Regions from separate parts of the Streptomyces sp. NBC_00385 genome, predicted to be linked through region 1. Evidence: riboswitches for the same ligand, from Rfam matches in the RefSeq annotation. Region 1 holds a riboswitch; each other region holds the start of a gene.
The links. A riboswitch is a leader RNA that binds a small molecule or an ion and turns the genes downstream of it on or off. The one in region 1 is predicted to bind S-adenosylmethionine.

Region 1 (6,937 bases):
CGGGCGGGCCCGTCCCGTCACCGTGCGCGTCCTGTTCGAGGAGCAGCCGGTGCCGGCCCCCGAACCGCACGACGAACGTGCCGGCGGACCGGGCCTCGGCCCGCAGCAGCAGGGCCGCCTCGGCCGCCCACAGCCCGGTGGCGCAACGCCGGCCCGGCGGAATCAGGGCCCGCACGCGCGGGTCCACGCCGCAACCGTCATCAGCATCGGCCGGCGGGCGGTCGGCCCCGGACCGGATGCGCAGTTCGTCCGTCGTGCGGGCGTCCCACAGGTGGCGATGCAGGTCGAGGCGGAAGCGCCGGCTGGGGCGGGGATGCGGATGGCGGCGGGCGTCCGTGTCGGAGCGGGAGCCGTCCCACAACGCGAGGCTGATCCGCTGGCCGGCATCGGCCCGGGCCGGCGGGGTCCGGACCACGAGATGCAGGGGGTCATGGCTGCCGGGCTCCCCGGCTTCGTACCGTGCCAGAGCCATCGTCAGGCCCGGGCGCAGCAGCCCGTGCGGAGCGATTCTCGGCAGGTGCCAGCGCAGCAGGTCCGGCACGAGGTGGCGCAGGTCGGCCCGTACCCGGCCGGCCAGTTCCCGGCCGTGCGTGTGCGCCAGGGTGCGGAGTCGGAGATCGACGTCGATGCCCGCGGCGGCGCACGCTCCGGCCCAGTCACCGGCGCGGCGGCGGACGGTCGCGGTCTCGATCATGGAGGGCGGCACGGCGAACTCGCGTACGCGCAGCCAGAAGGTGAGGAAGGGATCCGTGTTCGCGTTCTCAGTGAGCATCAGCACTCACCTTGCGCGGACGGGTCCCCCAATCCGAGAGCAGTGTGTGTGGTCATCGCGGGCAGCCTAGCGGCCCCTATGTGCGGCCGCCACGCATTTTCGACGCGCTCTTCGCACCTGCGGCCGGTGTCGTCGCCGGTCACCGGCTCCGACGGCGCACCGGCCGCAGATGCGAAGGAGCGTCAGGAGGCCACGCGCTCGGCTGTCGCGACGTCGTCGGGGCGGCTCAGGCCGAGGTGGTCGCGCAGGGTCGCGCCCTCGTACTCCGTACGGAACACACCCCGTTCCTGAAGGATCGGGACCACGGTGTCGGCGAACACGTCCAGCCCGCCGGGTGTGATGTGCGGGACCAGGATGAAGCCGTCGGCGGCGTCCGCCTGGACGAAGTCGTTGATGGTCGACGCGACGGTGTCCGGTGAGCCGACGAAGGCCTGGCGGTTGCCGGTTTCGATGACGAGGTCGCGGATCGACCAGTTCTTCGCGGCCGCGAGCTCCCGCCACTCCCGGGCGATGGCCAGCGGATCGCGGTACATGCGTACCTGCGCGCGGCCGCGGGCGATCGTGTGTTCGCCGAGGTCCGGGTCGATGTCGGGAAGCGGGCCTTCGGGGTCGTACGAGGACAGGTCGCGGTTCCAGACGAACTCGAGGTGCTTGATCGCGGTGGCGCCGCTGACCTGCTGCCGGCGTACGTCGCGGGCCAGTTCCCGCGCCTCGGCGTCCGTGTCGCCGAGGACGAAGGTCGCGGCGGGAAGGATCAGCAGCTGATCGTGGGTGCGGCCATGGCGGGCGAGCCTGCCCTTGACGTCCGTATAGAACGCCTGTCCCTCCTTGAGGGTGCTGTAGCGGCTGAAGATCGCGTCGGCGCCCTCCGCCGCGAACTCGCGTCCGTCGTCGGAGTCACCGGCCTGGAAGATCACCGGGCGGCCCTGCGGGCTGCGCGGGACGTTGAACCGCCCCTCGATGTCGAAGTGCTGTCCCTTGTGCGCGAAGGACCCGGCCCGGGCGTCCCGGAGGAAGACGCCGGCCCCCTGATCGGCGACGATCTCGTCGCCGCGCCATGAGTCGAACAGTTCGTTGGCCGTGGCGAGGAACTCCTTGGCCCGGGAGTACCGCTCCTCCTGCGGAAGGAATCCGCCGCGGCGGAAGTTCTCGCCCGTGAAGGCGTCCCACGAGGTGACGACGTTCCACGCCGCGCGCCCGCCCGACAGATGATCGAGGCTGGCGAACTGGCGGGCCACCTCATAGGGCTCGTTGAACGTGGAGTTGATCGTGCCGGTGAGGCCCAGGCGTTCGGTGACGGCCGCCAGGGCGGACAGCACGGTGAAGGTGTCGGGGCGCCCGACGACATCCAAGTCGTAGATCTGCCCGCCCTGTTCACGGAGCCGGAGCCCTTCGGCGAGGAACAGGAAGTCGAACTTGGCCCGTTCGGCGGTACGCGCGAAGTGCGCGAACGAGCTGAATTCGACATGGCTGCCTGCCGCGGGATCGCTCCACACGGTGGTGTTGTTCACGCCCGGGAAGTGGGCGGCGAGATGGATCTGCTTGAGCGGCTTGCCGGTGCTGGTGCCGGCGCCGTTGCTGGTGCTCATGTCTGTGGTCCCTCCGGCTCAGACGGCGGCGTAGCGGTTGGCGGGGCGGGCGAGTCCGAGCAGCCCGCGCAGGGTGCCGGCCTCGTAGGCGGTCCGGAAGGCGCCTCGGCGCTGCAGTTCGGGTACGAGTTGACGGGTGATCGCCGGGAGGTCGTGGGCGGTCGCCGCGGGGCGCAGCCGGAATCCGGTGAGCCCGGCCCGCTGCCATTCCAGGAGCAGGTCCGCCAGTTGCGCGGGTGTGCCGGTGAAGACCTTCGCGTCACTGGTGTACGGATATCCCGCGAGGCCGTCGAGCCGGTCCCGGCGGGCTGCTGCGGCTCCGGGATCGTCGTCGAGGAAGACGACGAGGTCCCCGAAGATGTGGAGGGGCTCCTCCGCGCGCCCCGCGGCTGCCTGTTCGGCACGTATCTCTTCGACGATGGTTCGGGCCCGGACCGCGTCGTGCGGGGTGACATAGCCGATGTCCGTGGAGCGGGCCACCAGTCGGAACGGCACGCTTTGGTGGGCCAGGGCGCTGACGACCGGCTGTCCCTGCGGGGGCCGGGGCGTGATCGAGGGGCCCTTGACACTGAAGTGCCGTCCCTCGAAGTCGATGTAGTGCAGCTTGTCGCGGTCGATGAAGCGGCCGGTGGCGACGTCGCGTATCTCCGCCCCGTCCTCCCAGCTGTCCCAGAGTCGGCGCACCGCCTCGACGTAGTCGGCGGCCTCCTCGAAGAGTTCGGCGGTCAGGTCGCGGACGGCCGGGGTGTCCAGGTCCTCGACGCCGAAGTGCGGGAACGTGCGGCGGCCGAAGTGCGCGGCTTCGTGCTGCCGGGCCGACACCTGAATGCGCAGACCGGCCCGGCCGGTGCTGACGTAGTCGAGCGTGGCGATCGCCTTGGAGATGTGGAACGGCTCCGTGTGCGTGGCGACGACGGTGGGAACGAGCCCGATGTGCCGGGTCAGCGGGGCCACGCGGGCGGCGACGAGTACCGCGTCGAGGCGCCCGCGCTCCTGGTCGGTGCGGTCGTCGGGCCCCGTGAACCGCGAGGACTGGAGCCCGAGCGCGTCCTCGATCGTGACGAAGTCGAGCAGGCCGCGTTCGGCCTCCTGGACGGTGTCGGCCCAGTACGCGGCGGTGAGCAGTTCCCCGGGCCGGGCCTCCGGCTCACGCCATGCGGCCGGGTGCCAGCCCGCGCCGTTGAGCGCGACGGCGAGGTGCAGGGGGGAGGACAGGGGAGGGTGCGGGGATGACGGTGCGGACACGACAGGCTGCCTTCCTGATCGACCGTGGGTGATCGCCGGGCCTCGTCGGGAGGTTCGGCGTCGCGGGTACGGATCAGGAACAACAGAGCGCGGCAGCCACGCGCTGGAGGTCGATGTGGGGCCGGGAGTAGAGGTGGACGCGGCGCCGCGGGGCGAGCACCCTGACGAGCGGGCAGGTCACCGATGGCATGACCGTCGCCTCCGCTCTTCCGGCTCGGCGGGCCCGGAGGCCTCGCGCTTGCGGAACCCGGACGGGCCCCGCCTGGTCGTCACCTGAAGCACCCCGCCGCGCAGGAGGGTTGCCGGTCGGCAAGCCAGGGCTTGACGCTGACACTCATGACCTGCCCGGAACGCTACGCGCGCCGGGCCCGCCGCGCAATGCCCGGCGGATCATGGCCGTACTCGCCTTGCTCCGACTCGCCTTGGTCCGACTCGCCTTGCTCCGACTCGCCTTGCTCCGAACGACAACAACGCGGCTGCGCCGCCTGTTCCGTCCACCCGCCCTATCAGGGCGGAGAGTTCCGGCGTCACCGTCCCCGCCCCCGGAGGACGGTGAGCGGCACCTGCGCACCGAGCCCCTCCCGGGCTCCGGATCGCGGCAGTCCGGACGCGCCTTGACCGCCGCACGGGCCCGTCCGCGTACGGATCACGCGCGCCCCGCCGCCTTCTGGGTCCTGCGGGACAGCGAGTCCACGACCACGGCCGCCAGCAGGACCGATCCCGTGATCATGAACTGGACGGCGTTGCTGACACCCATGATGTTCATCCCGGACTGGATGGACCCGATCACCAGGGCGCCGAGCAGGGCCGACCAGACGGAGCCGCGCCCGCCGAACAGACTGGTCCCGCCGATGACGGCGGCGGCGATGACGTTCATCAGCAGATTGCCGCCGCCCGAGGTCTGGCTCGCCGACTGGATCTGTCCGGCGAGGAAGAGGCCCCCGACCGCCGCCATGGCGCCGGCGATCGAGAAGACGGTCATCCGGACGAACGGCACGCTGATGCCGGCGCGTCGCGCCCCCTCGGAGTTGCCGCCGACCGCGAACACCTTCCGCCCGTACGTGGTGCGGCGGAGCACGAAGTCCAGTACCACCAGCACGATCAGAAAGATCAGAAGGGCGAGCGGGAGGCCCTGGTACTGGTTGAGGATGTACGCGGTGACGAACGCGATGGCGGCGATGACGACGGTACGCAGCACGATCTCGGCGACCGGCCGGGACGGCACCCGGGCCGCTCTGCGGCGTGCGGCGTCCAGGAGGGAGGCCGTGAGGAAGAGTCCGACCCCGACGGCCGCGGCCGCGTAGGCGGCGGCCGGGCTGTGGTAGATGGTCGAGTAGATCTCGGCGACGATGCTGTCGGCGGGGATGTTGACCGTGCCGCTGGATCCCAGTACCTGGAGCATCAGCCCGTTCCAGGCGAGGTTGCCTGCCAGGGTGACGACGAAGGCCGGCACGCCCACTTTCGCGAAGAAGAAGCCCTGGATGAGGCCGACGGCCGCTCCGCCCAGCACCGCGACGAGAAGCGCCAGCCATTCGTTCATGCCGTTCAGGACGTTGAGCACGGCGAAGATCGCAGCGCACAGGCCGCTCACGGAGCCGACGGACAGGTCGATCTCGCCGAGGAGCAGGACGAAGACGATGCCTACGGCGATCATGCCGGTGCCGACGATCTGCTGGCTCAGGTCGGAGAGGTTCTGGGCCGAGAGGAACGTACTGTTCAGGCTGCCGAACACGGTCCAGATGATGATCACGGCGATGACGACGGGCAGGGAGCCCAGTTCCCCGCTGCGCGTCTTGCGCCAGAACTCGCCGGCGTACCCGCGGATGCCCTCGTCGCGGACGAGCAGGCGGGTGTCGACGGCCGGCATGGCATCGCGTGCGGGTTCCTGGGCGGCGTCGTCGGCGTCGCGGGCGGGATCGCGGGTCATCGCTCCTCCTCCCGCTTGCGGGCCTGGCGCCGGGTGACCGCGCTGTCGGAGGCCCCGGTGATGGCGGAGATGATCTCCTCGGTGGTGGTGGAGCGCCGGTCGAAGAACCCGTTGTTGCGGCCGAGTCGCATCACCGCGATCCGGTCCGCGACCGCCATCACGTCCACCATGTTGTGGCTGACCAGGATGGTGCCGAGGCCGCGGTCGCGGAGCCGCTCGACCAGGTCCAGCACCTCGGCCGTCTGCTCCACACCGAGCGCCGCTGTGGGCTCGTCCAGGATGACGACCTGGGGATCGCCGATCAGCGAACGGGCGATCGCCACCGTCTGACGCTGTCCGCCGGACAGCGAGGCAACGGGAATGCGGACGCTCGGGATGCGGATGGACAGCGTGTCGAGCAGTTCACGTGACCGCTGGTCCATGCGGACCTCGTCGAGCACGCCGAAGCGGCGCAGTTCACGGCCGAGGAAGAGGTTGCCGACCACGTCGAGGTTGTCGCACAGGGCCAGATCCTGGTAGACGGTCGCGATGCCGAGGTTCTGGGCGTCGTGCGGGCGGCCGATGGTGACCTTGCGGCCCCGCCATTCGATGGTGCCCTCGTCGGGTGGGTTGACTCCCGCGATCGCCTTGACCGCGGTCGACTTGCCGGCTCCGTTGTCACCGACGAGCGCGACCACCTCGCCGGGGTGGACGTCCAGGTCGAAGCCCGACAGCGCCTGGACGGCGCCGAAGCGTTTGGAGATCCCCCGCAGAGTGAGCACAGGTTCTTGCGGCAAAGGAACCGCCTCCTCCGCTGCCCGTCCGTACGGGCCGGCGGTCTCGTCCCCCGCCGGACGACCGCGCGGAGGCGTTCGTCCGGAGTCGTGGACACCGGGGCTACTGGAGACCGGTCTCCTCACAGGCGTCCGCGTAGTTCGCGGTGCAGATCTCCTCGACGGAGTAGAGGCCGTCCTTGACGACGGTGTCCTTGATGTTGTCCTTGTCGACCACGACCGGGGTCAGCAGCTTGGCCGGGACCTTCTCGCCGCTGCCGCTCGTGACGGTGGTCGGTGTGAGGTTCTTGGGGATGTCCTTGCCCTGGGCGAGGGCGACCGCCATCGCAGCCGCGGTGTCCGCCTCCGGCTTGTACGGCTTCTCGATGGTGATGGTCTGCGTTCCCCCGAGGATCCGCTGGATCGCGTCGAGCTGGGCGTCCTGACCGGTCAGGGGCACGTTGATGCCGGCCGCCTTCAGGGCGGTGGCGATGCCTGCGGCCAGACCGTCGTTGGCCGAGTACACGCCGACGATCTTGTCCTTGCCGAGGGCACTGATGGCGCCCGCCATCTGCTGGTTGGCGTTGTTCGGGTCCCAGTTCGGGGTGTCGTACTCCTTACCGATCTTCACCTTGCCGTCGAGGACGGAATG
Region 2 (6,937 bases), 6.4 Mb from region 1:
AGGCCGGCTACTTCGAGCGCTGGGGCGTGATCCCGAGCGAGCTGTGGGACGGCTCCGCACACGCCGTCCTCACCCCGCTCACCGCACTGTTCGTCCACGGCAGCTGGCTGCATCTGCTCGGCAACATGCTGTTCCTGTACGTGTTCGGGGCGATGGCCGAGGAGCGCATGGGCCACACCGAGTTCGCGTTCTTCTACCTCGGCTGCGGATACATCGCCCTGCTCGCCTACGCGGCCGCGCACTCCACGTCCGACCAGACGCTCGTCGGCGCGTCGGGAGCGATCTCGGCGGTCCTGGGAGCCTTCCTCTACCTCTTCCCCCGGGCCCGGGTGACCAGTCTGTTCCCGTTCCTGCTGTTCCTGCCGCTGCGCTTCCCCGCCTGGATCGTGCTGGTCTTCTGGTTCGTCCTCCAGTGGCTGGCGGCCGAGGGGGCGGGCAGCGGGCCCGGGGTGGCCTACCTCGCCCATGTGGTCGGCTTCGCCACCGGGTTCCTCTATGCCTGGGGGCGGTATCACCGTGAGGCCAGGGCCTTGCGGCCGGATCAGGCCGGATAAAGGGAGTCGCTGCGGAGCATGGGCGACCGACGACAACATCGCAGATGCGCGTGCCGGACCCCGCGAGCCCGGCATGATCCGGCCGCAAGGCCCTAGAGTGAAGTCTCCAGCAGGGGCCACCGAGGGAGAAAGACAGCCGTGATCACCGCGATCGTGCTCATCAAAACCAGCGTGGACCGGATTCCCGAGATCGCCGAGGCCATCGCCGCGCTCGACAGCGTCAGCGAGGTCTTCTCGGTCACCGGTACCTACGATCTGATCGCCATGGTCCGGGTGTCCAAGCACGACGACCTCGCCGACGTCATCCCCGGCCGGATCAGCAAGATCCCCGGCGTCGAGGGGACCGACACACATGTCGCGTTCCGCACGTACTCCCAGCACGACCTGGAGGCGGCCTTCGCCATCGGGCTGGACGCGTAGCCACGTCAGCATTGAGGCCGGGTACGGACAGTTGTCCGTACCCGGCCTCTTGTACCGAGGGCCTCAGACCTGGGTGGCGGTACCACGGTCCGGGACGCAACGGCCGTCCTCGGTGCGGTACTTCCACTGGGCGCCCTCGCTCACGAGCTCCTTGACCGCCCGCAGGAAGCGCTCGACGTGCTCGTCCGGCGTACCGGCACCGAAGCTGACCCGGATCGCGTTGAGGGACTTCTGGCCCGGCTCCGCCTCCGGCGCGCCGCACTCCCCGACGTCCTGCGGGTCACTGCCGAGCAGGGTGCGTACGAGGGGGTGGGCGCAGAACAGACCGTCGCGCACCCCGATGCCGTACTCGGCGGAGAGCGCCGCGGCGAAGTGCGAGCTGTTCCAGCCCTCCACCACGAAGGAGATGACGCCGACCCGCGGGGCGTCGTCGCCGAACAGCGAGAGCACCTTGACCTCGGGCACCTCGGCGAGTCCGGCACGGACCTCGGTGACGAGGCGCTGCTCCCGGGCGACCAGGCTGTCGAACCCGGCCTCGGTGAGGGCCTTGCAGGCGGAGGCGATGGAGTAGACACCGATGACGTTGGGCGAACCGGCCTCGTGGCGGGCGGCGGTGGTGTGCCACTCGACGTCCACCCCGCCGTCGGCGCGCCGGGCGACCTGGCGGGAGGCGCCGCCGCCGGCCAGGTAGGGCTCGGCGGCGGTCAGCCAGTCGGAGCGGCCGGCGAGGACGCCCGAGCCGAACGGCGCGTACAGCTTGTGACCGGAGAAGGCGACCCAGTCGACGTCCAGCTCGGCGATGTCGACGGGGTGGTGCGGGGCGAGCTGGGCTGCGTCGAGCACGATCCGGGCACCGTGGGCGTGCGCGGCGGCGGCGAGCTCCTTGACCGGCCACAGCTCACCGGTGACGTTGGAGGCGCCGGTGACACAGACCAGCGCGGGCCCGTAGGGGTCACGGCCGGCGAGCGCGCGCTCCAGGGTCTCGACGGCCTGGTCCGGGGTGCGCGGGGCGTTCAGGTACGTCACCCGGGCGTCGCGCCAGGGCAGCAGCGAGGCGTGGTGCTCGGTCTCGAAGACGAACACCTGGCAGTCGGCGGGCAGGGCCGCGGAGAGCAGGTTGAGCGAGTCGGTGGTGGACCGGGTGAAGACCACCTGGTCGTCGTCGCGGCAGCCGAGGAACTCCGCGACGGTGACGCGGCTGCTCTCGAAGAGGTCCGTGGACAGCTGAGAGAGGTAGCCGGCCCCGCGGTGGACGCTGCCGTAGTACGGCGCGTACGCGGCCACGTCGTCCCACACCCGCTGGAGGGCCGGTGCGCTGGCGGCGTAGTCCAGCGCGGCGTAGGTGACCTCGCCGCCGGTGACCAGCGGAACCGTCACATCCTTGCCCAGAACCGGCAGCGGGGCACAAATCGACTGGTCGGTGGCAGCAGTGAGGACAGACATGGCGAACTCCCGTAACAGGCAGGCGAATCCCGCGTGCCTGCGGATACGCGGCAGCACGGAGGAAGAAAGAAGGGTGTGCGGAGGAGGGCCGAAAAGCCCTATCGCATTCGCTTGCTCACAAGAGGCTCCCTGAGGACCAGGACCCCACGGGTGGACATCTCACGATGTCGAGGGGTCCGCGCTTGCCGCAGACCTCGCTGCCTGCGGCCTGGTCTTCACCCGGGGCACCCCGCCACGGACGGAGGGTTGCCGGACAGCGGGCCGGGGCCGTAGTCGCTGTCACTCATGACCTGCGCAGCATCTTGCCATACGTACGCGAACGCGCAAGGCGCAGTCCATGATCTGGACTGCGCCCTGCCTCACATCCGTGCCCTGAGCCCTCTCAGGCGTTGCTGGCCACGACCCATCTCTCCAGCGCCCGGCCGGCCGCGCCCGAGTCGATGGACTCGGCGGCCTTCGCGATTCCCGCGGTGAGCTGCTCGGCGAGCGTGCCCTCCCCCGGGTCCAGCGCGACGAGCGCCGCCGCGGAGTTGAGCAGGACCGCGTCCCGTACGGGGCCCGTCTCGCCGGCGAGCAGCCGGCGGGCCACATCCGCGTTGTACGAGGCGTCGGCGCCGCGCAGGGCGTCCACCGGGACCAGGTCCAGGCCGACGTCGCGCGGGTCGAAGGCCTCCTCGCGCACCGTGCCGTTCCTGGCGACCCAGACACGGGAGGTCGCTGTGGTGGTCAGCTCGTCCAGACCGTCGTCGCCCCGGAAGACCAGGGAGGAGTTGCCGCGTTCGGCGAGGACGCCCGCGACGATGGGCGCCATGCGCAGGTCGGCGACGCCGATGGCCTGCGCGCGCACCTTGGCCGGGTTGGTGAGCGGCCCGAGGATGTTGAAGGTGGTCGGCGCGCCCAGCTCCGCCCGGGCCTTCGCCGCGTACCGCAGGGCGGGGTGGAACTTGACGGCGAAGCAGAACGTGATGCCCGCTTCCTCGGCTACCTCGACGACGCGCTGCGGGGGCAGGTCCAGGTTGACGCCGAGCTTGCCCAGGACGTCGGAGGAACCGCTGGCCGACGACGAGGCGCGGTTGCCGTGCTTGACGACCTTGGCGCCGGTCCCCGCCACGACGATCGCCGACATGGTGGAGATGTTGACCGTCTTGGCCATGTCCCCGCCGGTGCCCACGATGTCGACCGTGCGGCCCGGCACATGGATGGTCGTGGCGTGCTCGTACATCGCACGGACCAGGCCGGAGACCTCCGTGACGGTCTCGCCCTTGGCGCGCAGCGCCACCGCGAAGCCGGCGATCTGCACATCGGTCGCCTCGCCGCTCATGATGCGGTCCATCGCCCAAGCGGTGTCGTCCTCGGTCAGGTCCTGGCCGCGCAGCAGGGGGGTCAGCACGCCGGGCCAGGAACGAGCCGCCACGCTGTCGCCGCCGACCGGGGTCACAACGTTCATGGTCCGCTCCTGGGTCCACAGCCGATAAAGGGGATGGGTCCACCCTATCGAGCGCCACGGACAGCGAAGAGCCCCGTCCATCGAATGGACGGGGCTCCTGCTGTGGCGATCAGTTCAGGTGATCAGTGGTGGCCGTGGCCGCTGGTGATCTCCTTGTACTCCTCGGCGGTGGGCTTGGCGATCTGGCTGTCCTCGCCGTAGTAGCCCTTGCTGAGCCTGGCCCGCACCTTCTGCACCACGGACACCTTGCGCTTGACACCGTTCTCGTCGACCAACGGGCCGATCTCGACCGGCTTGTACTGCTCGTGCGCGGTGAGCGTGTGCAGCTGAGCGGGTGCCAGCGGCTCGTGGACCTCGACGAACTCACCGTGCGGCAGGCGCTTGATGAGGCCGGACTCGCGCCCGTGCAGCACCTTCTCCTTGTCCCGGCGCTGAAGGCCGAGGCAGATCCGCTTGGTGACGACGAACGCGATGACCGGAGCGACGAAGAACGCGATCCGCACGAACCAGGTGATCGAGTTGATCGACAGGTGGAAGTGCGTGGCCCAGAGGTCGTTTCCACCACCCATGAGCAGCACCATGTACCAGGTGATCCACGCGACGCCGAAGGCGGTACGGGTCGGCACGTTGCGCGGACGGTCCAGGATGTGGTGCTCGCGCTTGTCCCCGGTGACCCAGGACTCGATGAACGGGTAGACCGCGATCGCGGCCAGGACCAGCGGGAAGATCACCAGCGGGACGAACACGCCCAGGACCAGCGTGTGGCCCCAGAGGTTGATCTCCCAGCCCGGCATGACACGGATCAGGCCCTCGGAGAAGCCCATGTACCAGTCGGGCTGGGCGCCGGTGGACACCTGGTCCGGGCGGTAGGGCCCGATGGCCCAGATGGGGTTGATCGAGGCGATGCCCGCGATGATCGCGATGACACCGAAGACGAGGAAGAAGAACCCGCCCGCCTTCGCCATGTACACCGGAAGCAGCGGCATGCCGACGACGTTCTTGTTCGTCCGGCCGGGACCCGCGAACTGCGTGTGCTTGTGGTAGAAGACCAGGATCAGGTGGGCCACCAGCAGCCCGAGCATGATGCCCGGCAGCAGCAGGATGTGCACCGAGTAGAACCTGGCGACGAAGTCACCGCCCGGGAACTCCCCGCCGAAGAGGAACATCGACAGGTACGTACCGACGATCGGTACGGACAGGATCGCGCCCTCCATGAAGCGGACACCGGTGCCGGAGAGCAGGTCGTCCGGGAGCGAGTAGCCGGTGAAACCGGTGAACATGCCCAGGACGAACAGCAGGAAGCCGAACAGCCAGTTGATCTCACGGGGCTTGCGGAACGCACCCGTGAAGAAGACGCGCATCATGTGCACGAACATGCCGGCCAGGAAGATCAGCGCGGCCCAGTGGTGGATCTGCCGGACGAGCAGACCGCCACGGACGTCGAAGCTGATGTTCAGGGTCGAGGCGTAGGCCTCGGACATCCGGATGCCCTGCATGGGCTCGTACGGGCCGTGGTACACGACCTCGTTCATGCTCGGGTGGAAGAACAGCGTCAGGTACACACCCGTGAGGATGATGATGATGAAGCTGTAGAGGCAGATCTCACCGAGCATGAAGGACCAGTGGTCCGGGAAGATCTTGCGCATGTTGGCCTTGGCCAGGGAGTAGATCCCGAGCCTGCCGTCCGCCCAGTCGGCCACCTTCTCGCCGGCGGGCGCCTTGCGCTTCGTGTCGGTCGCAGTACTCATCCGCGCTCCCAGAATGCAGGACCGACGGGCTCTTCGAAGTCACCGAGCGCCTCGAGGTTGCCCTCGCTGTTCACGCCGATCCGCAGCTGCGGAAGAGCGTGACCGGCCGGACCGAAGATGACGCGGGCGCCGTCGGAGAGGTCGAAGGTGGACTGGTGGCACGGGCAGAGCACGTGGTGCGTCTGCTGCTCGTACAGGCTGATCGGGCAGCCCACGTGGGTGCAGATCTTGGAGAAGGCCACGATTCCCTCGTGGGCCCACTCGCGCTCGCGCTTGTCCTTGATGTTGTCCGGCTCGATGCGGACGATCATCAGTGCGGCCTTGGCGATCTGCTTCTGGAAGTCGTGCGCGTCCTCCTCCAGGCCCTCGGGCATGGCGAAGGTCAGCGAACCGACGACGACGTCCTCGGGACGCAGCGGCTCCATCGTGTTCATGTTGACGAGCTGCTTGCCCTTGGCCCACAGCGTCGAGCGGAGCTTCTTCTCCGGCAGCGGACCGAGGTCGCGCAGCAGCACCACACCGGCGAGCGGCACCAGGGCCAGCGCACCGAACATGGTGTTACGGATCAGCTTGCGCCGGCCGAACGCGGACTCCTCGGCACCTGCCGCGAAGTCGGCGAGAACCTTCGCCTTGACCTCGGGCTCGGCCGCGATCGCGTGACGCTCGTCCGCGACCTCGACGTCCGACATCAGGGTGCGCGCCCAGTGGACGGCGCCCGCGCCGATCGCGAAGAGCGCCACGCCCAGGGTCAGACCCAGGGAGAAGTTGAGCGCGCTCACGTGACCGAACGGGAAGATGTAGACGATCTTGTCGACCGGGAAGATGACGTAGGAGGCGATGAACGCCACCGTCGCCAGCATGGACAGCGTGAACATGAACGCGACCGCGCGCTCGGACCGGTTGGCGGCCCGTTCGTCGATGTCCTGGATGCGCGGCCTGTGGGCCGGCAGCCCCGGGTCGGCGAACGGATCGCCCGCACCCTCTACCGCGCCGTGCGCGGCGTCCTGCTCTGCGGGCAGGTTCTCTTCTGGAATCTCTTGGCTACTCATGACTTCTTGGCCTTAGCGGTGTGGGCCGCGACCCAGATGGCAACTGCGATCAGTGCGCCCAGACCGAAGATCCAGCCGAACAGGCCTTCGCTGACCGGACCGAGTCCGCCCAGGCTGAGGCCGCCGGGGCTCTCCGACTCCGAGCTGTTCACCGTCTTGATGTACGCGATGATGTCCTTCTTCTGCTGCTCGGGCATCGTCGAGTCAGGGAAGGACGGCATGCTCTGCGGGCCGGTCTGCATGGCCTCGTAGATGTGCTTCGGGTCCACGCCTTCG
Region 3 (6,937 bases), 3.8 Mb from region 1:
CGGGGACGGGCTGGCGGCGGCGGTCGGGACCGTACGGCCGGACCGGGCGGCGGCTGCGGGGCGGGCGTATGTCACGTCGTTCTTCGGGCGATGGCTGCGGGGCCACGACGACCACCTGCTGGACGGTCCGTCGGACCGGTTCCCGGAGATGGTGTTCAGCAGTTAGGGCCTTTCGTCTGGATCATGCCGGGCTCGCGGGGTCCGGCCTGATCCAAACGAGAGGCCCTAGACCAGCACAGACATGACACCGGCCCCCGGGGACGAATCCCCGGGGGCCGGTGTCATGTACTGCTGTGCGGGAGCTACCGATCCGTCAGGATCAGAAGTCCATGTCACCGCCCGGCATGCCGCCCGGAGCGCCGCCGGCAGCGGCCTTCTCCGGCTTGTCGGCGATGACGGCCTCGGTGGTGAGGAAGAGCGCGGCGATGGACGCGGCGTTCTGCAGAGCGGAGCGCGTGACCTTCGCCGGGTCGAGAATGCCCTCGGCGATCATGTCGACGTACTCGCCGGTCGCGGCGTTGAGGCCGTGACCGATCGGCAGGTTGCGCACCTTCTCGACGACGACGCCACCCTCGAGACCACCGTTGACGGCGATCTGCTTGAGCGGAGCCTCCAGCGCCAGCTTGACGGCGTTGGCGCCGGTCGCCTCGTCACCCGAGAGCTCGAGCTTCTCGAAGACGGCCGAGGCCTGGAGCAGAGCCACGCCACCACCGGCGACGATGCCCTCCTCGACGGCGGCCTTGGCGTTGCGCACCGCGTCCTCGATGCGGTGCTTGCGCTCCTTGAGCTCGACCTCGGTCGCGGCACCGGCCTTGATGACGGCCACGCCGCCGGCCAGCTTCGCGAGGCGCTCCTGGAGCTTCTCGCGGTCGTAGTCCGAGTCGGAGTTCTCGATCTCGGCACGGATCTGGTTGACGCGACCCTGAACCTGGTCGCTGTCACCGGCGCCGTCGACGATCGTCGTCTCGTCCTTGGTGATGACGACCTTGCGGGCGCGGCCGAGCAGGTCGAGACCGGCGTTCTCCAGCTTGAGGCCGACCTCCTCGGAGATGACGGTGCCACCGGTGAGGATGGCGATGTCGCCGAGCATGGCCTTGCGGCGGTCACCGAAGCCCGGAGCCTTGACGGCGACGGACTTGAAGGTGCCACGGATCTTGTTGACGACCAGGGTCGACAGGGCCTCGCCCTCGACGTCCTCGGCGATGATCAGCAGCGGCTTGCCGGACTGCATGACCTTCTCGAGCAGCGGAAGGAGGTCCTTCACGTTGCTGATCTTCGAGTTCACGATCAGGATGTACGGGTCGTCCAGGGACGACTCCATGCGCTCCATGTCCGTGGCGAAGTACGCCGAGATGTAGCCCTTGTCGAAGCGCATGCCCTCCGTGAGCTCGAGCTCCAGACCGAAGGTCTGGGACTCCTCGACGGTGATGACGCCTTCCTTGCCGACCTTGTCCATGGCCTCGGCGATGAGCTCGCCGATCTGGGTGTCGGCAGCGGAGATGGAGGCCGTCGAAGCGATCTGCTCCTTGGTCTCCACGTCCTTGGCCTGCTCCAGGAGGGCGGCGGAGACGGCCTCGACGGCCTTCTCGATGCCCCGCTTGAGAGCCATCGGGTTCGCACCCGCGGCCACGTTGCGAAGGCCCTCGCGGACGAGTGCCTGAGCGAGAACGGTGGCGGTGGTCGTACCGTCGCCGGCGACGTCGTCCGTCTTCTTGGCGACCTCCTTGACCAGCTCCGCACCGATCTTCTCGTACGGGTCCTCCAGCTCGATCTCCTTGGCGATGGAAACACCATCGTTGGTGATCGTGGGGGCGCCCCACTTCTTCTCAAGGACGACGTTGCGGCCCTTGGGGCCGAGGGTGACCTTGACGGCGTCGGCGAGCTGGTTCATGCCGCGCTCAAGACCGCGCCGGGCCTCCTCGTCGAAGGCGATGATCTTGGCCATATGAAGTGGTCCTCCCGGACAGGGGTGGATTTCTCCGGACCGAGTGGCGCCCGCGACGGACGGCCTGCGTGCCTGCCGGTTCCTTGCCCCGGAGGCCTGCGGGCCTCACCGGCCCGGTCCAAGTTTCTGTCACTCTCACCCAGAGAGTGCTAAGCCAATAATTAGCACTCGACCCCCGGGAGTGCAAGCTTCCCCCTCGGGATGTGGACAGCGGCGAGGGGCACGGCGCGAGCGGCCCGGGACGCACGAAGGCCCGTACCTGTGGGTACGAGCGGCCCGGGACGCGCGGAGGGCCCGTACCTGTGGGGTACGGGCCCTCCGTGCGTGAGTAGTGTCGTCGACCGACTGCGTCGAACCCGGCCGGGCTCAGCCGACGGCGAGCTTGACCATGTCCGCCTGCGGCCCCTTCTGGCCCTGCGAGATCTCGAATTCAACTCGCTGACCCTCTTCGAGGGTGCGGTACCCGTCCATCTGGATCGCGCTGTAGTGGACGAAAACATCCGCACCACCGTCGACCGCGATGAAGCCGTACCCCTTCTCCGCGTTGAACCACTTGACGGTGCCCTGAGCCATGCCTAACTCCCCTATTACTGGCCCTTGCACAGGACCGCACTTCGCGGGCCCGGGTCAGAACTCACCCTCCGACAGGAGAGGGTGGGTGCGCCGGAACGCGTCGACCGCGGCCGAATGTATCTGCCCAACTGCCCTCTGCAACAGGTCAATCGGACGAGAATTCTGAGCAGAACCGATCGCCCGAATATGAGGAATTCATGAGATTCCAGGGCAAGTCGGGCCAGGCAAAGGCGACTTATGGCGCAAGGAGCTCGAACACTTTGGCTGCTTCTTGTCGTGGCCAGGCGCATTCTCATATGCGGGGGGCACGGGCAGCGGAGGGGACTTCCCTCACTGTACCCCGCTCAACCATGCAGAATTGCCCCCTCCGCTTCTCTTGCGGAGGGGGCAATCATGGTCACGCTGTGAAGTCGGCCCGGTGGCCGCGAAAGGCCCGGGCCGTGGCTCAGCAGCCGCCGGCGACGGCCGGGATGATGGAGATGCCCGCGCCGTCCGGGGTGACCGCGTCCAGGCCGCCCTCGAAGCGCACGTCGTCGTCGTTGACGTACACGTTCACGAAGCGGCGCAGCTTGCCCTGGTCGTCCAGGACGCGGGCGGCGATGCCCGGGTGGTCCTTCTCCAGGGACTCGATGACCTGGGAGAGGGTCGCGCCCTCGGCCGGGACCTCGGCCTGGCCGCCCGTGTAGGTGCGGAGGATGGTGGGGATACGGACCTTGACGCTCATGGTGGGTGCCCTTCCTGAAGTCTCGGGTGGTCGGAAGCTTCTCAGCTGGTGGCAGCGAGGCCCGCGGCGCGGAAGGCGTCCAGGCTCGGGCGGATCGTGGCGCTCACCTGCGAGGTGGCGGCCACGGCGTCCAGCGTCTTGAGGCCGTCACCGGTGTTCAGGACGACGGTGGTGAGCGACGGGTCGAGCAGACCGGCGTCGATCAGCTTCTTCGTCACGCCGACCGTCACGCCGCCCGCCGTCTCGGCGAAGATGCCCTCGGTGCGGGCCAGCAGCTTGATCGCGTCGACGACCTGCTCGTCGTTGACGTCCTCGACGGCGCCGCCGGTGCGGCGGGCGATGTCCAGGACGTACGGGCCGTCGGCCGGGTTGCCGATCGCCAGGGACTTGGCGATCGTGTTCGGCTTCTGCGGCCGTACGACGTCGTGACCGGCCTTGAAGGCGGTGGAGACCGGGGAGCAGCCCTCGGCCTGGGCGCCGAAGATCTTGTACGGCTTGTCCTCGACCAGCCCGAGCTTGATCAGCTCCTGGAGACCCTTGTCGATCTTCGTGAGCTGCGAGCCGGACGCGATCGGGATGACGAGTTGGTCGGGCAGCTGCCAGCCGAGCTGCTCGCAGATCTCGTAGGCCAGCGTCTTGGAGCCCTCGCCGTAGTACGGGCGCAGGTTGACGTTGACGAATCCCCAGCCCTCGCCGAGCGGGTCGCCGATGAGCTCGGAGCAGAAGCGGTTGACGTCGTCGTAGTTGCCCTCGATGCCGACCAGCTCACCGCCGTACACCGCGGCCATGACGACCTTGCCCTGCTCCAGGTCGTGCGGGATGAACACGCACGAGCGCAGACCGGCCCGGGCGGCGGCGGCGCCCACGGCGCCGGCGAGGTTACCGGTGGAGGAGCAGGACAGCGTGGTGAATCCGAAAGCGCGGGCGGCCTCGACGGCGATCGCGACGACGCGGTCCTTGAAGGAGTGCGTCGGGTTGCCGGAGTCGTCCTTGACGTACAGACCGCCGGTGACGCCCAGCTCGCGGGCGAGGTTGTCGGCCTTGACCAGCTTGGTGAAGCCGGGGTTGATGTTGGGCTTGTCCGCGACATCGGAGGGGACCGGCAGCAGCGGCGCGTAGCGCCAGATGTTGTTGGGTCCGGCCTCGATGCGCTTCTTCAGCTCGTCCGGGGAGCCGCTCGGCAGGTCGTACGCCACTTCGAGCGGCCCGAAACAGGACGCGCAGGCGAAAAGGGGGCCGAGTGCGAATCGCTCTCCGCATTCGCGGCAGGAAAGCGCCGCGGCGGGACCAAGGTCCACGGAAGTCTCGGTGGGTGCTGCAACAGTCTCGATAGCCATGATGGCGAGGCCCTTTCTCCTCATCTTCCTCGCGACGCATTTCGTCACGAGACGGAATTGGCACCTTCCCCACCTGACCTCGCGGTCGGCGGGAGGGTTGCCGGGACTTCAACGGGCCGTTCCCTCAGTCCCTCTGGATGAGCGCTGTGGCACTGGACCATGGATCCAGGCGTTTATCGGCGGATGGACCCCGGCATGCGACGGCCATCTGCGTTGTTCAAGACTGTAACCGAAGCACCGGACTGTTGAGATAGTCGTCCGTACCGCGAGATGGATCACATACAGGGAGTATCGACCGTGCTGGAAGAGGTCGAACGCTGGCTGACCAGGCGTTCCTGGTCAGCCGCCGACCGTCCGATGGACCGTCTGCTCGACGCCAGGAACGGCGCGAACGGTGCGAGCGTGAGTGTGGTGCTGCCCGCGCTGAACGAGGCGGAGACGGTCGGGGACATCGTCACGACGATCCGGCGCGAGCTCATGGAGAAGGTCCGGCTGGTCGACGAGCTCGTGGTGATCGACTCCGGTTCGACGGACGCCACCACCGAGGTCGCCCGCCGGGCCGGCGCCCGCGTCGTCCACCGCGACGCGATCCTGCCCCGCGTTCCGGCCGTCCCCGGCAAGGGCGAGGTGCTCTGGCGGTCACTCCTGGTGACCGGTGGCGACATCGTCTGCTTCATCGACGCGGACCTGAAGGACTTCTCGGCGGACTTCGTCTCCGGCATCGTCGGCCCGCTGCTGACCGATCCCTCGGTGCAGTTCGTCAAGGCCATGTACGACCGCCCGTTCGGCGACACCACCGGTCAGGGCGGCCGGGTCACCGAAATGGTGGCACGCCCGCTGCTCAATCTGCACTGGCCCCAGCTGGCCGGGTTCGTCCAGCCGCTGGGCGGCGAGTACGCCGTGCGCCGCTCGCTGCTGGAGCGGCTGCCGTTCCCGGTCGGTTACGGAGTGGAGCTGGGCCTGCTCGTCGACGCCCTGCACACGGTCGGCCTGGACGCGCTCGCCCAGGTCGACGTCGGTGTCAGGAAGCACCGCCACCAGGACGGCCAGGCGCTCGGCCGGATGGCGGCCGCCATCTACCGGACCGCTCAACTCCGCCTTTCCAGGGGGCATCTGGTCCGCCCGTCACTGACCCAGTTCGAGCGCGGTGAGCACGGGTTCGTCCCGCGCACCTACCCGGTGGACACCGAGGAACGGCCGCCGATGCGCGAGATCGAGGAGTACGTTTCACGCCGCGCGGCGTGACGTGGCCTGCTTTCGCACGTTTGGGCGGTTCATGATCGGGCTAGATTTCGCCCATGGTCTCCGAGCAAGCCCCTCAGCCCGCTGCCCAGGTACTCGTCGCGTCCAACCGCGGCCCGGTCTCGTACGCGCTGCGCGAGGACGGCACCCTCGACGCCAAGCGCGGCGGAGGCGGACTCGTCTCCGGCCTGAGCGCCGTGGACGACAAGATGTGGGTCTGCGCCGCCCTCGGGGACGGTGACCGGGAGGCGGTGCGGCGCGGGGTCGGCGAACCTGGCGTACGGATGCTCGACATCGACGCGGACGTGCACGCCGACGCGTACAACGGCATCGCCAACTCGGTGCTCTGGTTCGTCCACCACCTGCTCTACCAGACCCCCGTCGAGCCGGTCTTCGACGCGGAGTTCCGCCGGCAGTGGGCCTCCTTCGAGACCTACAACCGGGCCTTCGCCGTCGCGCTCGCCGAGGAGGCGGGCGAGGGCGCCGCGGTCCTCGTGCAGGACTACCACCTGGCGCTGGTGCCCGGGATGCTCCGCGAGCTCCGGCCCGACCTGCGGATCGGCCACTTCTCGCACACCCCGTGGGCACCCGTCGACTACTTCCGGCTGCTGCCCGACGACATCGCCGAGCAGCTGCTGCGCGGCATCCTCGGCGCGGACCGGGCGGCGTTCCTGACCCGCCGCTGGGCGGACGCGTTCATCGGCTGCTGTGCGGAGATCCTCGGGGGCACCGGGCACACCCGGATCGGGGTGCACGGCCTGGGCGCCGACGCGGACTTCCTGCGCCGCCGCGCCCATGAGGCGGATGTGGACGAGCGGATGGCGGCGCTGCGGGAGCAGGTGGGCCCCGGCCGGAAGACGATCGTGCGGGTGGACCGTACGGAACTGTCCAAGAACATCGTCCGCGGGATGCTCGCCTACCGCGCCCTGCTCGACGAGCGGCCCGAGTGGCGCGGGCGCGTCGTCCACATCGCGTTCGCCTACCCCTCGCGCCAGGACCTGGCGGTCTACCGGGAGTACACGGCCGAGGTGCAGCGCGTCGCCGACGGGATCAACGAGGCGTACGGGACGGCGGACTGGACCCCGGTCGTCCTCCACGTGAAGGACGACTTCGCCC
Region 4 (6,937 bases), 630 kb from region 1:
TCCATCGACTCGTCGAACAGCGCCCCGCGCCGCCCGTCCGGCGCGGGGAACAGTTCCCGTTCGGCGGGCCGGGCCGGCTGGAGCCCGAAGACCGGCAGCACGCGCCGGGGCGAGAGCCCGGCCAGGGACGCCAGTTGCTTGGCGACCAGGACCGGGTGCCGCCCCGGGAGCACCGCCACCGAGGTGCCGACCTTGAGCCGGCTCGTCCTCGACAGGGCGTGGGCCATGCCGACGAAGGGGTCCACGGCCTCCGAGCAGACGTGTTCGGACAGCCAGAGCGAATCCACACCGTCGTCTTCGAGGCGGTCGACGATCCGGCTGAAATCCGACAACGCCGCACCTGCACCGAGCCCGACTCCGAAGCGGATCCTCATGACAACCACCCTACGCGCGCCGCCTTCCGAGCAGGCGCGGGCGGTCGAGCCGAGCGGAATCAGGCGTTGAGCAGAACGGGAAAGGCCTCCATGTCGTTCTGCGTCATCACGGGCAGCTTGCGGATGTCCGCGTCAGGGACCGCGAGCTGCAGCTCCGGGAACCGTCCGAAGAGCGCCGGCAGGGCGATGCCCGCCTCGACCCGGGAGAGGGCCGCACCGGGGCAGATGTGCGGGCCGTGTCCGAAGGTCATGTGCCGGATGGGGGTGGCGCGGGTGATGTCGAACGCGTCGGCGTCGGGGCCGTGCTGCGCGGGGTCGCGGCCGATCACCCGGTAGGAGATGACCACGCCCTCTCCCTTGGCGATGACACCGTCACCGACCTGGATGTCCTCGGTGGCGAACCGCATCAGCAGATGGGTCGTCGGGGTGTCCCACCGCAGGGTCTCCTCGATGACGGTCTCCCAGGAGACCTTCCCGTCGAGGACCAGGCGCAGCTGGTCGGGGTGGGCCAGCAGGGCGCGTACGGCGTTGAGGATGAGCCCGATCGTGGTCTCGTGCCCGGCGGCGACCATCGCCTTGAGGTTGCCGACCACCTCTTCCTCGGTCAGCGGCTCGCCGCCCTCGTCGGCGAGGATGAGCGCGGAGGTCAGGTCGTCGGTCGGCTGCGCGGTCTTCTCGCGGACGAGCCCGGCGTAGAAGACGTCGAGATCGGCGAGGAGGGCCAGGCGTTCGTCCTGCGGGGTGAGCATCGAGAAGAAGGCCTTGTACTGACGGGTCAGCATGGCGTTCTCGGCGGGATCGACACCCATCAGCATGCCGACGACCCGCATGGGCAGCGGCTGCGCGAACACCGACTTGAGGTCGACGACGGCCCCGTCCCTGCCGCCCTCGGCGAGGGCGTCGAGCAGCTCCTCGGTGAACTTCTCGATGTCGGAGCGTATCGCCTCCAGCCGGCGGGGCGTGAGCGCCTGGGAGGTCTTGGTCCGCAGCCGGCGGTGCTCGTCGCCGTCGACGGTGAACATGGACCGGCCCGCGTCGATCATGCCGATGAGGGGCCACGCGTGCGTCACCTCGCCGCTCTGCCACAGGCCCCAGGCGTCGAGGTCCTTCACCAGTCGCGGGTCGAGCAGGAGCTGCCGCGCGTCGGCGTGCCGGGTGAGGGCCCAGGCCGGGACACCGAGCAGCTCGATCCGGGCCAGCGGTCCGGCGTCGCGCAACCGCGTCGTCTCCCCGTCCAGGTCCTGGACCATCGGGTCGATGACGACGGTCCCGCCGTTCGGGGCTGCGGCCTGGGCGGCGGCGTGGGGGCAGTTCACGAGAAGTCTCCTGTCGTACGAACGGGGGTGAACCGAACGGGGAGCGAGGTGGTGCCACGCAGGAACGCGGAGGGCCGTCGTACGAGGTCGTCGACGGGAACGGCGAGCTGGAGATCGGGCAGCCGGTCGAGCAGGACCTCGATGCCGGTACGGGCGATGATCTCGGCGATCTCCTGGGCGGGGAACGGGCACCGGTACTCGCCGTGGCTGAAGGCGAGATGGGCGCCGTTGCCGCCCTGCGCCGGTCCTCCGGTGCCGGACACGCCCTGCCGGATCAGCGGGTCGGTGTTGGCTGCGCCGAGCCCGAGCAGCAGCATGTCCCCGGCCTTGATCCGCTGACCGCCGAGCCGGGTGTCCCGTACGGCCCAGCGCCCGGCGAGGATCTGGGTCGGCGTGTCCTCCCAGAGCACCTCGTTCATGGCCTCACCGATGCTGCGCCGGCCACGGGCCATGGAGTCGGCGAACGCGTCCTCGGTGAGCATCAGCCGCAGGGAGTTGCTGACCCAGTCGGCGGTGGTGAGGTGCCCGGCGGCCGTGATGGCCATCAGGTCGAGCATGTACTCCTCGTCGGTGAACGCCTCGGGGAAGGCGAGCATGCGGGAGGTCACGTCATCCCCGGGCACGGCCCGTTTCGCGGCCACCAGCCGGGCCATGTGTTCCCCGAACCGCAGATGGGCGCTCTGCGCGTCCGGTCCGCCGTCGGCCAGGTCCTTCAACACCTGGGCGATGTCGGCACCTTCGTCATCGGGAAACCCGACCAGGCGGGCGAGGACGAGAACGGGAAGGGGCTCGCAGAAGTCGGCGACGAGGTCGGCCGTGCCACGGCTGCACACGTCGTCGATCAGCCGGTCGGCCAACTGCTCGCAGTGGCTGCGGATCTGGAACGGATCGGCGCCTTCGAGGGCCGGCCCGACCATCCGGGCATGCCGCCGGTGCTCCTCGCCGGCGCTGAAGTAGATGGACGGCAGGGGGCGCCCCACCATCGGCAGCAGCGGCCAGTCGTCGGGGATGTGGGGCCACTGGTTCCACAGGCCGACATCGCGCGGGAACAGCTCGCCGTCACTGGTGACTTGATGGAGTTCGCGGTACCCGATGACCAGCCAGGCCGGGAACCCGCCCGGCAGTTCCACGGGGACGACGGGTCCGTGGTCACGCCGCATGGTGCGGTACACGGCCTGCGGTTCGGTCTGGAACCCGGGGCCGCCGAGCGGCACGGCTCCGGTGTGCGCCGGACAGCCGGGAGGAGGCGGAGGAGGGGAGGTCGGCGCGGGCTCTGTGGAAGAAGGGCGCGTCATGAGTCCTGACTCCTGTGGCGACAGCTGCACGCGTCATGATCATGCGATCAACGCATGTTCACTATAAGGATTTTGTGTGACCTCGGAACGGTCAACGGCGATCAATCCCACACCCTGAACGGAACAACAGGACGACAACTCGGCACAATTGATGAGCATCGCGATGTACCGCTCGGGCCGACGCGCATCACGACGGAGCGGGCCTAAGCCAGGAACGCACGGCCCCCGGCACGGTCACCGTCGGCCCCGGCCTCGCACAGCTCCCCGCCCTCGTACCCGACGTTGACCAGCCCAGCGGCACCCCCCGCTGCCGCACCCGCGGCTACTGAACCCTCACCATCGCCGTACTCGAGCTTCAGCGCATGCCAGCGCGCCAGCCAGTACACCCGCCCGCGGTGACCGGCGAGGGTGTCCCGCAGCGCGGCGGGAGCGTGCGTCCACACGACGGGGAGGGCACCCGCGTAGTCGAAGGCGGCCCGCAGTTCGACCCACCCGTCGTCGCGGACATCACCGGAGGTGAGCAGGATCTCGACGGCCTGCCCCGGCTCCTGGCGGCACTTCTTCGCGTGGATCCAGTGCACGCGGTGGCCCGCGGCGTAGCGCGAGCACTCGTCGCTCCGCACGGAGTCGTTCTGGGTGAGATGACGCAGCATGGTGGGGTTCGCCTTCCGGGACAAGGACCCCGAGCGCCTGCACCGTGGTCCGCTGTTCCCCGTGCCCTTCGCACGGGGCAGGTCGTCACCCGGAGCACCCGCAGCGGAGCGGGGTGCCGTCCAGCAAGCCGGGGCTGTGCACTGGAACTCATGACCCGTACAAGATGCTAACGCACGCAAACCAACCGCCCGACGGGTGGTCAGGGGCCGGCGGGCGCCCGCCCGACGGACACCGCCCGCCCCCGACCACCTCTCCAGGCGCTGCCGGTCACCCGGTGACGAGACCCGGGTCGCTCGTACCGGCCTGACCGGTCTCGACGTGTCCGGCGAAGCGCCGCAGGAACGTGGGTTCCACGTCGGACACGACGGTGACGTCGTACCAGTTCTTGCTCCCCCGCAGGTCAAGCACCTGCTTGACAGTGGCGCCCGCACGGACCTCGACGGTCTGCACGCCGCCCCCGTACCCGGCGGCGCTGCGCACGGTCAGACGGACGGCAGCGGAGCCGCCGTTGACGAAGGTGAGCTCAAGCCCCCCACCGGACGTGACATGACGAGCCGTCACCTCGGGTCCCGTCACGTTCCCCCCGGCCCGGAAGGTGCGCAGGAAACCGTTGGGGCCATGGACGGTGAGGTCGGTCACTCCCTTGGAGTAGGCCGTGTTCCAGCTGTCCGCCAGGGACTTGCCGGCTTCGGTGGTGTACGTCCACGGCCCGTCGGTGCGGTTGGCGGAGGTCACCAGGAACTGCGCCCCTGCGGCGGCGCCGCCGCTGAAGGTGAGGCGGTACTTACCGGTGGCCGTATCGGCGGCACCGTCGACGAAGGGCGCGTAACGCAGCGGCCGGGTGGGCCGTGCGCCCTTCTCCTGCTTGGGCACGCTGCCGGTGGCGGGCGGGGCGGGGACGTAGTCGGGGTGCCGGAGGCGGTCCGGAGGTTCGTAGGCGTCGGTCGACGGCAGCGGGACGTCCGAGGCGTCCGCACTACGGAAGTCGAAGGCAGAGGTGAGATCTCCGCAGACAGCGCGCCGCCAGGGCGAGATGTTGGGCTCGTGCACACCGAAGCGCTGTTCCATGAACCGGATGACGGAGGTGTGGTCGAAGACCTCGGAGCACGCGAACCCGCCGGTGCTCCAAGGGGAGACGACGAGCATGGGCACCCGCTGACCGAGCCCGTAGGGACCGGCGGCGTACCGGATGTCGCCGGGGAAGTAGTCGGCGGTGGTGTCCACGGTGGACAGCCCCTGCGCGGGCCCCGAGGGCACGAAGGGCGGCACGACGTGATCGAAGAAGCCGTCGTTCTCGTCGTAGGTGATGAAGAGGGCGGTCCGGCCCCAGACCTCGGGGTCGGCGGTCAGCGCGTCCAGTACCTGGGAGATGTACCAGGCACCGTAGTTGGCAGGCCAGTTGGGATGCTCGCTGTAGGCCTCGGGCGAGACGATCCAGGAGACCTTCGGCAGCGTCCCGGCCCGGACGTCGGCCTTCAGGTCGTCGAGGAGCCCGCCACCGTTCTTGATGTCGGTACCGGTGCGGGCCTTGTCGTGGAGAGGATCCCCGGGCTCGGCGTTGCGGTAACCGTTGAAGTACAGCAGCGAGTTGTCACCGTACGTCCCCCGGTAGGCGTCGTCGATCCACCCCCAGGACCCGGCGGCGTCCAGCCCGTCACCGATGTCCTGGTAGACCTTCCACGACACCCCGGCCTGCTCCAGCCGCTCGGGGTAGGTGGTCCAGCCGTATCCTGCCTCGTCGTTGCCGAGCACGGGGCCGCCTCCGGAACCGTCGTTCCCCGTGTACCCGCTCCACAGGTAGTAGCGGTTGGGGTCGGTGCTCCCGATGAACGAGCAGTGGTACGCGTCGCAGACGGTGAACGCGTCGGCGAGGGCGTAGTGGAACGGTATGTCCTCACGTGTGAGGTGAGCCATGGTCGTCGCGGTCTTGGCCGGCACCCATTGGTCGTACGCACCCTTGTTGAACGCCCGGTGCCCGCCGGCCCAGTCATGGTTCAGGTCCCGGAGGAACTGCATCCCGAGCTCGTCGGCGGGCGGCCTGAACGGCAGCACCTCCTTGCCGAGGAGATCCTTCTGGTGCCAGACCGGCTTTCCGCTGGGGAGCGTGACGGGCCGCGGATCACCGAAGCCGCGCACGCCGTTCATGGTGCCGAAGTAGTGGTCGAAGGAACGGTTCTCCTGCATCAGGACAACAATGTGCTCGACGTCCTGCACGCTGCCCGTACGCCCCTTCGCGGGAAGGGAGGCGGCGCGGGCGATGCTGCTCGACAAGGCCGTATAGGCGGCTGTCCCTCCGGCGAGTTGCAGGAGGCGTCGACGGTTCAGTTCTGCCATGGGTGGGGGCCTCTGTGGGGTGAGGGGATATGGCGACGAAAGCGACTGGAGTGTCCCAGAATCGGGTGGCCCTGCGGAAGACGCGTGCGGTGTGCATGCGGTGGCGGTCGGCGGAACATTCGCCGACGGGACGGGGCGGACGGCCACTTGCCGGAACCAGGCAGACCCGCGCCCCCAGAACTGCCGACAGGTGTTCTTGCCGGTTCGGCGCCACCCCCCGCACGCTACGCGGGCAGCACGCGCTGCCGACAGAACGCGAGGGACCCCGAGTGAGACACGTGCCCTTCTTCCGCTGGGTATTGACGCTGGGCATGGTGCTGATCGGATGCTCGGCGGCCGTCTTCATGGCCGTACCGGACATGCCCGAGCTCCGGCAGGTCGACCTGACCGTGCTCCACGAGGCACCGGACGGGGCCTGCACGGTCCGCTGGAGGAACCCCTTCGACGAGGAGCAGCACGAGGACCCGTACCAGTGCGATCCCGACCGTGAACCGAGCCGCAAGGGGCCGTACTACGACCCGGAGTCGGCCCCCGGCCAGGACACCGGCTTCGTCGTCACCGAAGGCGAGGCCAAGGGCGAGCTCTACGCGCTGGGCCAGGACGACGAGGCGGTCACCGAGCAGCTCGAACTCTCCGACACACTCGTGATACTCGGGCTGTTCCTCACGGTCTCCGGCCTCGTCGGGGGGAACATCCGCGCATTGATCCGTATGCGAGGCGTCGAGCGGGATCTCATCCGCCGGGCCGGTCGGCTGAGTCATGCGGCCGGCCTGGTGGCCGAGGACTACGCAAGGGCGGTGACCGCGGTCCGCGAAGCGTGGACACCCCTGCACCAGGAACAGCTCGACAGGGAACTGTCCCGGGTCCCGGCGTCACGACTCCGCCACGACGACAAGCGCCGGTTCAGTACGAAGGAGTGGGAGAGGGCCGGCATCCGGTCCGTGCGGGACGTGCTCGACACCGG

Region 2: it holds a riboswitch for S-adenosylmethionine, as region 1 does, so the genes downstream of both, OG959_RS28860 (aminotransferase class V-fold PLP-dependent enzyme) here and OG959_RS00075 (putative leader peptide) in region 1, are expected to answer to the same signal.
Region 3: it holds a riboswitch for S-adenosylmethionine, as region 1 does, so the genes downstream of both, thrC (threonine synthase) here and OG959_RS00075 (putative leader peptide) in region 1, are expected to answer to the same signal.
Region 4: it holds a riboswitch for S-adenosylmethionine, as region 1 does, so the genes downstream of both, OG959_RS02900 (hypothetical protein) here and OG959_RS00075 (putative leader peptide) in region 1, are expected to answer to the same signal.

Annotation. Positions count from the first base shown of each region.
Region 1 covers NZ_CP107951.1:13,971-20,907, forward strand. The annotation lists gene OG959_RS00060 (hypothetical protein) at 1-772, opposite strand, end outside; gene OG959_RS00065 (NtaA/DmoA family FMN-dependent monooxygenase) at 955-2,361, opposite strand; gene OG959_RS00070 (LLM class flavin-dependent oxidoreductase) at 2,380-3,606, opposite strand; gene OG959_RS00075 (putative leader peptide) at 3,680-3,796, opposite strand; SAM riboswitch class IV at 3,836-3,948, opposite strand; gene OG959_RS00080 (sugar ABC transporter permease) at 4,253-5,533, opposite strand; gene OG959_RS00085 (ATP-binding cassette domain-containing protein) at 5,530-6,309, opposite strand; gene OG959_RS00090 (sugar ABC transporter substrate-binding protein) at 6,410-6,937, opposite strand, start outside.
Region 2 covers NZ_CP107951.1:6,463,256-6,470,192, reverse strand. The annotation lists gene OG959_RS28870 (rhomboid family intramembrane serine protease) at 1-554, shown strand, start outside; gene OG959_RS28865 (Lrp/AsnC family transcriptional regulator) at 693-974, shown strand; gene OG959_RS28860 (aminotransferase class V-fold PLP-dependent enzyme) at 1,038-2,417, opposite strand; SAM riboswitch class IV at 2,591-2,708, opposite strand; gene trpD (anthranilate phosphoribosyltransferase) at 2,800-3,864, opposite strand; gene qcrB (cytochrome bc1 complex cytochrome b subunit) at 3,987-5,612, opposite strand; gene qcrA (cytochrome bc1 complex Rieske iron-sulfur subunit) at 5,609-6,661, opposite strand; gene qcrC (cytochrome bc1 complex diheme cytochrome c subunit) at 6,658-6,937, opposite strand, start outside.
Region 3 covers NZ_CP107951.1:3,789,641-3,796,577, forward strand. The annotation lists gene OG959_RS16610 (alpha/beta hydrolase family protein) at 1-166, shown strand, start outside; gene groL (chaperonin GroEL) at 320-1,945, opposite strand; gene OG959_RS16620 (cold-shock protein) at 2,312-2,518, opposite strand; gene OG959_RS16625 (MoaD/ThiS family protein) at 2,964-3,242, opposite strand; gene thrC (threonine synthase) at 3,284-4,579, opposite strand; SAM riboswitch class I at 4,597-4,723, opposite strand; gene OG959_RS16635 (glucosyl-3-phosphoglycerate synthase) at 4,877-5,824, shown strand; gene OG959_RS16640 (alpha,alpha-trehalose-phosphate synthase (UDP-forming)) at 5,878-6,937, shown strand, end outside.
Region 4 covers NZ_CP107951.1:643,579-650,515, forward strand. The annotation lists gene OG959_RS02885 (TIGR03854 family LLM class F420-dependent oxidoreductase) at 1-374, opposite strand, end outside; gene OG959_RS02890 (cytochrome P450 family protein) at 434-1,690, opposite strand; gene OG959_RS02895 (cytochrome P450) at 1,687-2,985, opposite strand; gene OG959_RS02900 (hypothetical protein) at 3,189-3,638, opposite strand; SAM riboswitch class IV at 3,685-3,794, opposite strand; gene OG959_RS02905 (phosphocholine-specific phospholipase C) at 3,907-5,973, opposite strand; gene OG959_RS02910 (helix-hairpin-helix domain-containing protein) at 6,243-6,937, shown strand, end outside.